One region of the Kluyvera chengduensis genome, then DNA from elsewhere that is predicted to be linked to it. Evidence: predicted binding sites of a transcription regulator. Region 1 holds the regulator's gene; each other region holds the start of a gene.
What was found. The regulator CRP, encoded in region 1, controls carbon source genes, mostly activating them, when cyclic AMP is high. The targets are predictions, from matches to a motif close to ATGTGANNNNNNTCACAT.
Positions count from the first base shown of each region.

Region 2: a site for CRP is predicted at 1,611-1,628, ahead of aaeR (HTH-type transcriptional activator AaeR). Genes of this name have one in related genera too.
Region 3: a site for CRP is predicted at 1,267-1,284, ahead of ACH1XZ_RS03185 (arabinose ABC transporter substrate-binding protein). Genes of this name have one in related genera too.
Region 4: a site for CRP is predicted at 1,591-1,608, ahead of focA (formate transporter FocA). Genes of this name have one in related genera too.

Region 1 is NZ_JBIQOI010000010.1:125,727-128,882, reverse strand. It holds gene ACH1XZ_RS20135 (phosphoribulokinase) at 1-694, shown strand, start outside; gene ACH1XZ_RS20130 (OsmC family protein) at 791-1,195, opposite strand; gene crp (cAMP-activated global transcriptional regulator CRP) at 1,500-2,132, shown strand; gene ACH1XZ_RS20120 (YccS/YhfK family putative transporter) at 2,188-3,156, shown strand, end outside.
Region 2 is NZ_JBIQOI010000004.1:290,399-293,554, forward strand. It holds gene aaeB (p-hydroxybenzoic acid efflux pump subunit AaeB) at 1-367, opposite strand, end outside; gene aaeA (p-hydroxybenzoic acid efflux pump subunit AaeA) at 373-1,305, opposite strand; gene aaeX (p-hydroxybenzoic acid efflux pump operon protein AaeX) at 1,313-1,516, opposite strand; gene aaeR (HTH-type transcriptional activator AaeR) at 1,646-2,572, shown strand; gene ACH1XZ_RS14005 (YagU family protein) at 2,813-3,156, shown strand, end outside.
Region 3 is NZ_JBIQOI010000001.1:681,436-684,591, forward strand. It holds gene ACH1XZ_RS03180 (DJ-1/PfpI family protein) at 565-1,122, shown strand; gene ACH1XZ_RS03185 (arabinose ABC transporter substrate-binding protein) at 1,426-2,406, shown strand; gene araG (L-arabinose ABC transporter ATP-binding protein AraG) at 2,470-3,156, shown strand, end outside.
Region 4 is NZ_JBIQOI010000002.1:752,960-756,115, reverse strand. It holds gene pflB (formate C-acetyltransferase) at 1-617, opposite strand, end outside; gene focA (formate transporter FocA) at 673-1,530, opposite strand; gene ycaO (30S ribosomal protein S12 methylthiotransferase accessory factor YcaO) at 1,936-3,156, opposite strand, start outside.

The DNA of each region.
Region 1 (3,156 bases):
TAAGGCCCGCGACCTTGGCCGCCACATCAGCTATTTCGGCCCGGATGCCAACGACTTTGGTCTGCTGGAACAGACTTTCCGCGACTACGGCCTGAACGGACAGGGGAAGTCACGCAAATACCTGCATACCTATGACGAAGCGGTGCCGTGGAACCAGGTGCCAGGCACATTTACGCCGTGGCAGCCGCTGCCGGAACCGACCGATGTGCTGTTTTATGAAGGGCTGCACGGCGGCGTCGTCACCCCGCAGCACGACGTCGCACGGCATGTTGATCTGCTGGTTGGCGTAGTACCGATTGTTAACCTGGAGTGGATCCAGAAGATGATCCGCGACACCAGCGAGCGCGGCCACTCTCGCGAAGCGGTGATGGATTCCGTGGTGCGTTCGATGGAAGACTATATCAACTTCATCACCCCACAGTTCTCACGCACCCACATCAACTTCCAGCGCGTGCCAACGGTCGATACCTCTAACCCGTTTGCAGCCAAAAGCATTCCGTCACTGGACGAGAGTTTCGTGGTGATTCACTTCCGTAATCTCGACCACATCGACTTCCCATGGCTACTGGCCATGTTGCAGGGGTCATTCATCTCACATATGAATACGCTGGTCGTTCCCGGTGGGAAAATGGTGCTGGCAATGGAATTAATCATGACGCCGCTGGTGCAGCGGCTGATGGAAGGCAGGAAATAGCATCAAGACCAGGTAGCCCGGACGAGGTGCGCTAGTACCGACTCCGGGAATGACCCCGGCGTCACTGCGTTCGGCCGGGCTACGTCTGGCATGTAATCAGCCTTCGATCACTTCGTAAGAGTGAGTGATATTCACCGCTTTTTCGAGCATCAGCGCCACCGAGCAGTATTTCTCAGCAGACAGATCCACCGCACGCGATACCGCCGCATCCTTCAGATCTTTACCGGTGACGATAAAGTGCAGGTTAATGTGCGTAAACAGACGAGGCGCTTCTTCACGGCGCTCAGAGGTGAGCTTCACTTCGCAGTCGGTCACGTCATTGCGACCTTTTTGCAGGATAGAAACAACGTCAATCGCACTGCAACCACCGGCGGCCATCAGCACGACTTCCATCGGGCTCGGCGCTTTATCGCCAGAGTTACCGTCCATCAAAATTTGGTGGCCAGAAGCAGACTCACCGAGGAAGGTTAACCCTTCAACCCATTTCACACGTGCTTGCATAATATTTAACTCCCAGGTTGCAATTTTCTTCTCAGATTACGCGCACATAACAATTCTCGCAATGGAAGGCGATCGCCGTCATGCTGAAGCGAGACACCAGGAGACACACGGCTAAAGCTATGCTAAAACAGTCGGGATGCTACGGTAATACATAAACGTACTGCATGTATGCAGAGGACATCACATTACAGGCTGCGACCCTATTCGACAGCCGACTTCCCAGGTAACGGGAAGGATACTATTGCAACCAGTGGCTGCAATGTTTTTGCCGCTGGGAAGAGCTTATAACAGAGGATAACCGCGCATGGTGCTTGGCAAACCGCAAACAGACCCTACTCTCGAATGGTTCTTGTCTCATTGCCATATTCATAAGTACCCATCGAAGAGCACGCTGATTCACCAGGGTGAAAAAGCAGAGACGCTGTATTACATCGTAAAAGGCTCCGTGGCTGTACTCATCAAGGACGAAGAAGGCAAAGAGATGATCCTCTCTTACCTCAACCAGGGCGATTTTATCGGCGAGCTGGGCCTGTTCGAAGAAGGCCAGGAACGCAGCGCATGGGTACGAGCAAAAACCGCTTGTGAAGTTGCTGAAATCTCTTATAAAAAATTCCGTCAGCTGATCCAGGTTAACCCGGACATTCTGATGCGTCTCTCTTCTCAGATGGCGCGTCGTCTGCAGGTCACCTCTGAAAAAGTGGGTAACCTGGCCTTCCTGGACGTAACCGGTCGTATCGCTCAGACCCTGCTGAACCTGGCTAAACAGCCTGACGCCATGACCCACCCAGACGGTATGCAGATCAAAATCACCCGTCAGGAAATTGGTCAGATCGTTGGCTGCTCCCGTGAAACCGTGGGCCGTATTCTGAAAATGCTGGAAGATCAGAACCTGATCTCCGCACACGGCAAAACCATTGTCGTTTACGGTACCCGCTAATCCGGCCCAAAATGGCGTATTGTAAAAGCAATACGCCATTTTTGTTTTTCCCCCTATGTGGCGCAGGCTGATTTACCACCCGGAAGTCAACTATGCACTGCGGCAAACGCTGGTGTTATGTCTGCCGGTTGCTATCGGACTTCTGCTCGGCCATCTCCAGCAGGGTTTGCTGTTTTCATTGGTGCCCGCCTGCTGCAATATCGCCGGTCTCGACACTCCGCATAAGCGCTTCTTTAAACGCCTGATTATCGGTGGCTGTCTGTTCGCCGGATGCAGTCTTGCCGTTCAGCTGTTGTTGGCGCGCGACATCCCCTTGCCGTTGATTCTCACCGGGCTGGCGCTGCTGCTGGGCGTTACGGCGGAAATCAGCGCGCTGCACGGGCGGCTACTACCCGCCTCGCTCATCGCGTCTATCTTTACCCTAAGCCTTGCGGGAAATATGCCCATCTGGGAGCCCTTGCTGCTCTACGCGCTGGGTACGCTGTGGTACGGAGTATTTAACTGGTGGTGGTTCTGGATGTGGCGCGAACAGCCGCTGCGGGAATCACTGAGCTTGCTTTACCGCCAGCTCGCCGAATACTGTGAAGCGAAATATAGCCTGCTGACGCAGCATACCGACCCGGGCACCGCGCTGCCGCCGTTGCTGACTCGCCAGCAGAAAGTGGTGGATCTGATTTCCCAATGCTATCAGCAGTTGCACATGCTTGCGGCTAACCAGCATAACGATTACAAGCGCCTGCTGCGCGCCTTCCAGGTGGGGCTCGATTTACAGGAACATATCTCTGTCAGCCTGCACCAGCCCGAAGAGGTACAAAAGCTGGTTGAACGCAGCCACGCCGAAGCGGTGATCCGCTGGAACGCCCAGACCGTTGCGGCGCGCCTGAGGGTACTGGCGGACGATATTCTCTATCACCGCTACCCCACCCGCTTCAATATGGATAAACAAATAGGCGCGCTGGAGAAAATCGCCGACCAGCATCCAGACAACCCGGTCGGCCAGTTTTGCGCATGGCACTTCAGCCGC
Region 2 (3,156 bases), on a different contig from region 1:
GCCCCCAGGCGTAGGAGTTCTCAACGCGAACCAGCGAAGAGACCCAGGTACAGAAACCGGCCCAGATGCTGCACACGAGGAGCATCAGCAGCGGCGCGCGGATCATAGTGATGATAATCACCAGCGCGGCGATACAGCCGATAAAGGTCCCGACAATACGCAGCATCCCGCGATAGCGGATTGCCCCCGCGTAAGGTTCCCCACCCGCAGCGAAGGCCGGACCGGCCGCCACAATGGCGGCAGTCAGCACCGCCCAGCGCGGCGTTTCAAGCTGAAAGTGGAAGCCGACAAACAGGGCCAGCACCACCGCACAGGCCAGTTTGACGGCAAAGCGGATGTGCTGGTTGGCAATACTAAAAATGCCCATGACAGTTAACCGAATTCACGCAGACGCAGCGCCAGCTTCTGGAAGAAGCTCATGCGGCTGGCATCGCGGTCTTTCTCACCGGTAATAACCACCGTGGCGGTCGTGCCCGCAGGCCACAGGTTGCCCGTCTCTTCATCCAGTCGGATACGCACCGGTACACGCTGAGCCAGACGAACCCACTCAAGGTTGGAGTCGATGGTCGCCATCCCTTTGCTGTCGACGCTGCTACTGGCGTTGGTGACGCCCGCTGCGACGCTATCAACGGTCCCTTTAATCACATGGTTGCTGCCGAGCGGGGTAATTTCAGCACGGTAGCCCGGACGCACGCTTGAGAGCTTGGTCTCTTCGAGGTAGGCCATCACGTAGAAGGAGTGCTGTTTTACCAACGCGACCGCCGTAGAACCACGGGTAATAAACTCACCGGCGTAGACGTTCAGGTTAGTCACCCAGCCATCCGCAGGGGCGCGAATCACCGTACGATCCAGATCCAGACGCGCCAGATCGCGCGTCGCCTGCGCTTTAGCTAACTGGTGCAGCACGGTTTGCAGCACGTTATTTGATTGGTCTATTTCTTCGCGGGACATGGCAATCACGCCCAGCTTGTTACGGCGCCCGGCTTCACGGCTTTTTTCATCCGCCAGCGCTTTGTAGTAGGCGACATCAGCATTCGCTTCTTCAAGCGCCTTCTGGTAGCGCGGCTGGTCAATCACAAACAGCACCTGATTTTTGCTAACCAGTTGGTTATCCTTGACCTGAACATCGGTAATCAGGCCGGATACGTCAGGAGCAATGGCGACGACGTCCGCGCTAAAGCGCGCATCGCGCGTCCACGGAGACTCGGTGTAATAGACCCAGGCACGAAAAATAGCGATGAATGCCAGGATGACCAGTATCACCGTAATAGCGGTACGGGAGATATTTCTTGTTAGTGTTTTCACATCTACCTCAGACGAACAAACGTGATATTAGATAAAACAGGCAGCAATACAGTGCGGTGTTGAACAACGCGGGATGCCAGACAAAATCATAGATCCCGGTTGGCGTCAGCACGCGACGCACCAACCAAAAAATGGCGAGCGATAAGAGCAGCTCAAAGAAGATCGGCGGGAATGAGAGACCGAAAATCACGATGACAGGAAACAGGCTCATGTTGACCTTACTAGACTAGCGTGCAGGTGAGATTGGAACTTTAATTATTCAGCTAACAGTATTTTAACGTAACTGTTATTGCCTTATCTACATAGTGTGATGCAAATCACTTTTAAGCCAGAGTGAACAATGGAACGACTAAAACGGATGTCGGTGTTTGCCAAAGTTGTCGAGCAAGGCTCCTTTACTGCCGCGGCACGCCAGCTACAGATGAGCGTTTCTTCCATCAGCCAGACTGTCTCTAAACTGGAAGATGAGCTGCAGGTCAAACTGCTTAACCGTAGCACCCGCAGCATCGGCTTAACCGAAGCCGGCAAAATTTACTACCAAGGCTGCCGTCGAATGCTGTTCGAAGTGAAAGATGTACACGAACAGCTTTATGCCTTTAACAACACGCCGATTGGTACGCTGCGCATCGGCTGTTCTTCAACTATGGCACAAAATGTCCTCGCTGCCATGACGGCGGAGATGCTTAAAGAGTATCCAGGATTAACCGTGAATCTGGTGACGGGCATTCCAGCGCCGGATCTCATTGCCGATGGTCTGGATGTGGTTATCCGCGTTGGGGCGCTGCAAGATTCCAGCCTCTTCTCTCGCCGTCTGGGCAGCATGCCAATGGTCGTCTGTGCGTCGAAGAAATACCTCGCGCAGTTTGGCGTGCCCGAAAAACCGGCGGATCTCAGTAACCATTCGTGGCTGGAATATAGCGTTCGTCCGGATAACGAGTTTGAGCTAATTGCTCCGGAAGGAATTTCAACCAAACTGCTGCCAGAGGGGCGATTTGTCACTAACGACCCAATGACCATCTCTCGCTGGCTGGTTGCCGGTGCCGGTATTGCCTACGTTCCGCTGATGTGGGTGATCAATGAGATCAACAGCGGTGAGCTTGAGATCTTATTCCCACGCTATCAGTCCGACCCGCGCCCGGTGTACGCCCTGTATACCGAAAAAGACAAGTTGCCGCTCAAAGTACAGGTCTGTATTAACTATCTGACAGACTATTTTGTCGAAGTCGCGGGGCTGTTTCAGGGGATGCGTGGAAGAAGGAAAGAATAAGCAAAGACATATTCATTCCGAAATTAAACAGTCCCATTAAGAGTATTTGGCATGAATATTTCCTGAGTTACAGTCGCTGTAATTCAGGAATAAATCATCTGAACTATTAAGTTTGGCTAATTGACACTCTGCCCATCTGACTATTATCTTGTATTATGTCTGATACCCAGACGGTTGCATTTAATTAAAAATCTAAAAACAGAATGCATTGAGCAGGATCATTTTAACCAAGGACTCAGTATGAATTTATTCGAACAAACACCGCCTTCACGCAGGCGTTATGGGCTTGCCGCATTCATAGGGTTAATCGCAGGGATCGTCTCCGCGTTTGTGAAATGGGGTGCCGAAGTGCCTCTTCCTCCGCGCAGTCCTACCGATTTATTCACCGGTGCATGCGGGCCCGAGCAGTTAATAAGAGCCGCAAGTCAAATCGATTGTTCCCGTAATTTCCTTAACCCTCCGTATGTATTTCTTCGCGACTGGCTGGGCGTCGCAGACCCCAATGCCGTCGTTTACACCTTTGCAGGACATATATTTAACTGGGTCGGCGTAACACATATCATTTTTTCCATCGTCTTCGCCGT
Region 3 (3,156 bases), on a different contig from region 1:
ACCATGCGCTATTTCCGCGTTAGAGTGTGACTACATATTACCTGTAGTCCTTGCGTCTGACTTTGGGATATTAATTCCCCTCGTCAGATAAAAGAATACTCTTAGTATGGATATAAGAAAAGTCTCACGGGTTCCTTTTTACGTTTCGTTACAACCTATATTAGAATTAACGCTTTAGGCAGAGATATATGTTCTTAACGCGATGATTAGTAGTGAATATAACGAGTTTGTATAGTCTCCGTAAGGCTTTGTTAACATGGGCTTTGCTAGAGTGTCGTTTGCATTTAAAAATGTGATCGCGATCTTGTTTTCCAAGGAATAGTAAAGTTATCGCGAAATTAATACGTATTATTTACGATGAATGGCATTTTACGAATAATGTCTGCCAGACAAAGTATGTATTTTTAAGTGGCTGTCTTGAATATTAAAACAAGGTTGAGTTTGTTTTAGAACATTTTTTCTATTAGACAGTCTGTAGATGCTTTTCGCCGTAATTAAGGGTACGCAAGTTCTTCCCGTTTGCGCCTCAGGGAAGTTGCGTTGATTAAAATGACAGGAGTTAAAATGAAACAGGTTGCTGTACTGCTGGCCCCAGGCTTTGAAGAAGGGGAAGCGATTGTCACGATTGATATCCTACGTCGTCTGCACATTGGCGTTGAACTGGTGTCCTGCGCTGAGTCCCGTGCGGTTGTCAGCTACCACGATATTCCGATGGTTGCAGACGCGACGCTGGCAGAACGCCTTGATACGCTGTACGACGCAGTTGTCCTACCAGGCGGCCCTCAGGGAAGCGTGAATCTAGCGGCGAATGCCGATGTCATTAAGTTCGTTGAAGCCCACGATGCAGCGGGTAAGTTTATCTGCCCAATCTGCTCTGCGGCGGCACGCGTATTAGCAGGTAATGACTTGCTGAAAGGACGCCGTTACGTTTGCTCTGGGGATTTATGGCAGGATGTAAAAAATGGCGAATATGTTGATGCGCCGGTTGTCGAAGATGGCAATCTGATTAGCGGCAAAGGCTTTGGTCATGTCTTTGATTTCGCCTTCACCGTTGCCGCTCGCCTGTTGGGTGATGAAGCACCGGTACGCGACCATGCCGATCACATCTATTACCGCTGGTAATTGTTAACAAATTCCGGCTAAAGGGATTTTCCCACTCGTTATATAGATAAATCTGCTACCCCCTGGCGTGAATTGTCAGACAATTCACGCTTTCTATATGTACTTATTTGCTGAATATATGCATCACCCTACTGTAATTCAGCGGTGTGATGCCGCTCTCTTCTGGAAAACGCATTCCGGGCTATTAATGTTTCAACAACGTTAACGCTGTTAATAATACGGCTAATACTTTGTTTTATGTCTAATTTAAATCACCTATTTGATTTTTCCCTACATAAAAGAACATTAAGGCTGGAGTTAACCATGCACAAATTTACCAAAGCGCTGGCGGCCATTGGTCTGGCAGCGGTTATGTCACAATCAGCTATGGCTGAAAACCTCAAGCTCGGTTTTTTAGTTAAACAACCCGAGGAACCCTGGTTCCAGACGGAATGGAAATTTGCCGATAAAGCCGGTAAAGACCTCGGCTTTGACGTAATTAAAATTGCCGTGCCCGACGGAGAGAAAACGCTGAATGCGATCGATAGCCTGGCGGCTAGCGGCGCGAAAGGGTTTGTTATCTGTACCCCCGACCCAAAACTGGGGCCAGCCATTGTGGCGAAAGCGCGCGGCTATGACATGAAAGTGATAACCGTCGACGATCAGTTCGTGAACGCCAAAGGTAAACCGATGGAAGATGTGCCGCTGGTGATGATGGCGGCGAGCGAAATTGGCGCGCGTCAGGGCCAGGAGCTCTACAAAGAGATGCAAAAGCGCGGTTGGGATGTGAAAACCACTGGCGTGATGGCCATTACCGCGAACGAACTGGATACGGCGCGTCGTCGTACTACCGGTTCAATGGACGCATTGAAAGCGGCGGGCTTCCCGGAAAAACAGATCTATCAGGTTCCGACCAAATCTAACGATATCCCCGGTGCATTCGATGCCGGTAACTCCCTGCTGGTACAGCATCCGGAAGTGAAGCAATGGCTGATTATCGGCATGAACGACAACACCGTGCTGGGTGGCGTGCGTGCGACGGAAGGCCAGGGCTTTAAAGCGGCCAACGTCATCGGTATCGGCATTAACGGCGTTGATGCGGTCAACGAGCTTTCTAAAGCACAGGCCACCGGCTTCTTCGGCTCTTTACTGCCAAGCCCGGATATTCACGGCTATAAAACCAGCGAACTGCTCTACAACTGGGTACAGAAAGGCGCTGAGCCACCGAAATTTACTGCGGTGACTGACGTAGTGCTGATTACCCGCGATAACTTCAAAGAAGAACTGGCGAAAAAAGGCCTCTGAGTCCTGATAATTCTCCCTTCGCGACAGCGGAGGGAGACGGGTCGTGTCATTGTGGAGGTTGTGATGCAACAGTCTACCCCTTATCTCTCTTTCCGCGGTATTAGCAAAACCTTCCCCGGCGTAAAAGCGCTGTCCGATATTAGCTTTGATTGCTATAGCGGACAGGTGCATGCGCTGATGGGGGAGAACGGCGCGGGCAAATCCACGCTGCTGAAAATTCTCAGCGGCAACTATGCGCCAACCTCCGGGTCATTGGTGCTGCGGGGAGAAGAGATTTCTTTTGCCGATACCACGGCGGCGCTGAACGCCGGTATCGCGATTATTTACCAGGAACTGCATCTCGTCCCGGAAATGACCGTGGCGGAAAATATCTATCTTGGGCAATTACCGAGCCGCGGCGGCTTCGTAAACCGTTCGCTGCTGAACTATGAAGCCCGGCTGCAGCTGGAGCATCTGGGTCTGGATATCGACCCCGACACGCCGCTGAAGTATCTCTCCATCGGCCAGTGGCAGATGGTGGAAATTGCTAAGGCTCTGGCGCGCAACGCCAAGGTCATCGCCTTTGACGAACCGACCAGCTCGCTCTCCGCCCGCGAAATCGACAATCTGTTCAGGGTCATCCGTGAACTGCGTAAAGAAGGCCGGGTGATCATCTATGTTTCACACCGCATGGAGGAGATCTTTGCCCTCAGCGATGCCATTACCGTGTTCAAAGATGGTCGCTATGTTTGCACGTTTGACGACATCAAA
Region 4 (3,156 bases), on a different contig from region 1:
GACTGCAGAGACAGGAACTGTGCGTATTTGTCTTTCATCAGGAAGTCGATACCGTACACCGCGATGCGACGGTAGTCACCGATGATACGACCACGGCCGTAAGCATCTGGCAGACCAGTCAGAACGCCAGATTTACGGCAGTTCAGAATGTCTTTGGTGTAAACATCGAATACGCCCTGGTTATGGGTTTTGCGGTATTCGGTGAAGATTTTTTTGATCATCGGGTCCAGTTCGCGATTATACGCTTTGCAGGAACCTTCGATCATTTTGATGCCGCCGAACGGGATAAGAGCACGTTTCAGCGGGGCTTCAGTCTGCAGACCAACGATTTTTTCCAGCGACTTATTAATGTAGCCAGCGTCGTGGGAAGTGATGGTTGAAGCTACGGCGGTGTCAAAGTCAACTGGCGCATGGGTGCGGTTTTCCAGTTTAACGCCTTCCATAACGCTGTCCCACAGCTTGGTGGTCGCTTCAGTAGCGCCAGCCAGGAAGGACTCGTCACCCTCATACGGAGTGTAGTTTTTCTGGATGAAGTCACGTAAGTTTACTTCATTCTGCCAATCACCTTTGGTAAAACCTTCCCAGGCTGCGGCTAACTTTTCATTAAGTTCGGACATGTAACACCTACCTTCTTAAGTGGACTTTTTATTTACTGCCTGGAGCAACCATCAATTAATGACGGTCACCGCCACGCAGGTAAATGACCCAGTATGTCAACCCGACCAACAAACCGCCGCCGATGATATTCCCGATAGTCACGGGAATCAGGTTATCGGTGATGAAGTGCATCACGGTCAGGTGAGAGAAACTTTCCGGAGTAGAACCGATAGCGGTCCAGAATTCCGGGCTAGCAAAATCGCGTATAACGATACCCATAGGGATCATAAACATGTTTGCGATACTGTGCTCAAAACCGCTGGCAACGAACATGGCAACCGGTAAAACCATAATCATGGCTTTATCCATCAGGCTGCGGCCAGAGTAGCTCATCCACACGGCCAGGCAGACCATCAGGTTAGCCAGGATGCCGAGAGCGACGGCTTCGATAAACGTATGGTGCATTTTGTGGTCAGCGGTTTGTAGGACGTTGAGTCCCCATCCGCCGTTGGCCGTCATGTACTCACCGGACAGCCACATCAGCAGTACGAAGAGCAGGCACCCAATCAGGTTACCAACATAGACGTTGAGCCAGTTTTTCGCCAATTGACCCCAGGTGATACGGCCGCTGGCTTTCGCTACCACGATCAGTACGGTTGAGGTGAAGAGGTCTGCGCCACAAATCACGCAAAGAATTAAGCCCAAGGAGAAACAAATACCACCAATGAGTTTCGCGATGCCAAATGGCATACCTGCGGTACCCGTGGTTGCGGTAATGTAAAAAACAAAAGCAATCGAGATAAAGACGCCCGCAGTAATCGCCAGATAAAAGGTTTTCAGCGGATGCTTGGTTGCTTTATAGACACCCGCTTCTTCGGCAACTTTGGCCATCGCAGCAGGAAGGAGTAGATCAAAAGGGTTGTCAGCTTTCACACTAACTCTCTCTTTTTATTTAATCGGCGACGAGATACTAACAAAGCATTATAGATGAGAATTTGATATAGATCATATCTCGCCTGGCTTATAGGCCTGAAGAACGAATGGTTTTTCAACGATTCCAGGGTAATTTATTGAATTTAATGATAAAAATAAATTTTAAGATTTACAGATTCAGTTGAATTTTTTCTTTGCCCTTCATTTTATTAGTTAATTAAAATGGGGTAATCATTATGCAAATTAACAATAAATGTAAGCTACTAAATATCGTGTTTACTTATGTTTAACTTTATTTTCACAGTTCTATGAAGCTAAGCGTGGAAATAAAAAAAGGGGCCAATAATTGGCCCCGTAATATAGCGTAGACTGTACGTTAAACCTACTTTTTCTGCGGGAAATATCCTACTTCGCCCAGAAAGCCGCTTTCGCGCGCTGAAGCTTCTCATAGGCCTGCAGAAGCGACTGATGCGCAGGGAAGGCTTCCAGGGAGCCGTCAGCAGGCTGCAGACCATAGAAGGCCTCTTCACCGCTCAGTGCCGCGCTGGCCGCTTCTACGGCGTCGGCACCGTACATGCGGACGAAAGCGTTCAGATACTGCAGAGGTTCACGTTCTTCTTCCTGAGACAGCAGCAGCAGCGTTTGCAGACAACGGTAGTAGTTAGCACGCTCTGCGCTGAACACAGAAGCATTGAACTCCATGGTCCACTCGGTCCAGATCAGTGCCTGCTCGAGGTCGCCGCCTGCCAGTGCCAGCATGGCTTTCAGTTCGCCAACGCGCAGGGTCGACCAGCCGTTATTTGGACCGGTGGCCAGGCCCAGAAGCTCGCGTACGCGGGTGAAATCGTCCAGGCCTTCATCATCCATCTGTTCGATGAGATTCAGGTACTCTTCTTTTTCCCACTCGCTGCCCGGCAGAGAAAGAATGGTGTCGCGCAGGTGGCTGCCCATATTGTTATTGGCAAGCCACAGATCTTCTGCCGGATAGATATCAGACATGCCAGGTACGATGATACGGCAAGCGTAAACGCTCAGGTGCTCATAGTCGGCGATATACACTTCTTTATCTTCTTCATTGAAGATAGCCATCAGAGTCGCGAACTCTTCTTCGGTCGTGCCTGAGAAGTTCCAGTCTGCAAACGGGTAGTCTGCATCCTGCTTGAACATATCCCAGGAGATCAGACCGCTGGAGTCGATGAAGTGGGTTTCGAGGTTGGTATGTTCAGCGACTTCTTCGTCATCGAAGGTTGGCGGAGTGAACACGTCGAGATCTTTCAGACCGCGGCCCTGCAGCAGTTCGGTCACCGTACGCTCAAGCGCAACGCCGAAATCAGGGTGCGCGCCGAAGGACGCGAAGCAGGTGCCGTTGGCTGGGTTGAACAGCACCACGCAGATCACCGGGTATTTACCGCCCAGTGAACCGTCGTAAGCGAAGATTGGGAAACCTTCCGCTTCCAGCGTTTTGATGGACTCAACCACGCCTGGATAGCGCGCCAGCACCTCGGCCGGGATTTCCGGCAGGCTGATGCTTTCTGCGATGATACGGTTTTTCACGTAGCGTTCGAAGACCTCTGACAGCCCCTGTACGCGGGCTTCATTACGGGTATTACCCGCCGACATGCCGTT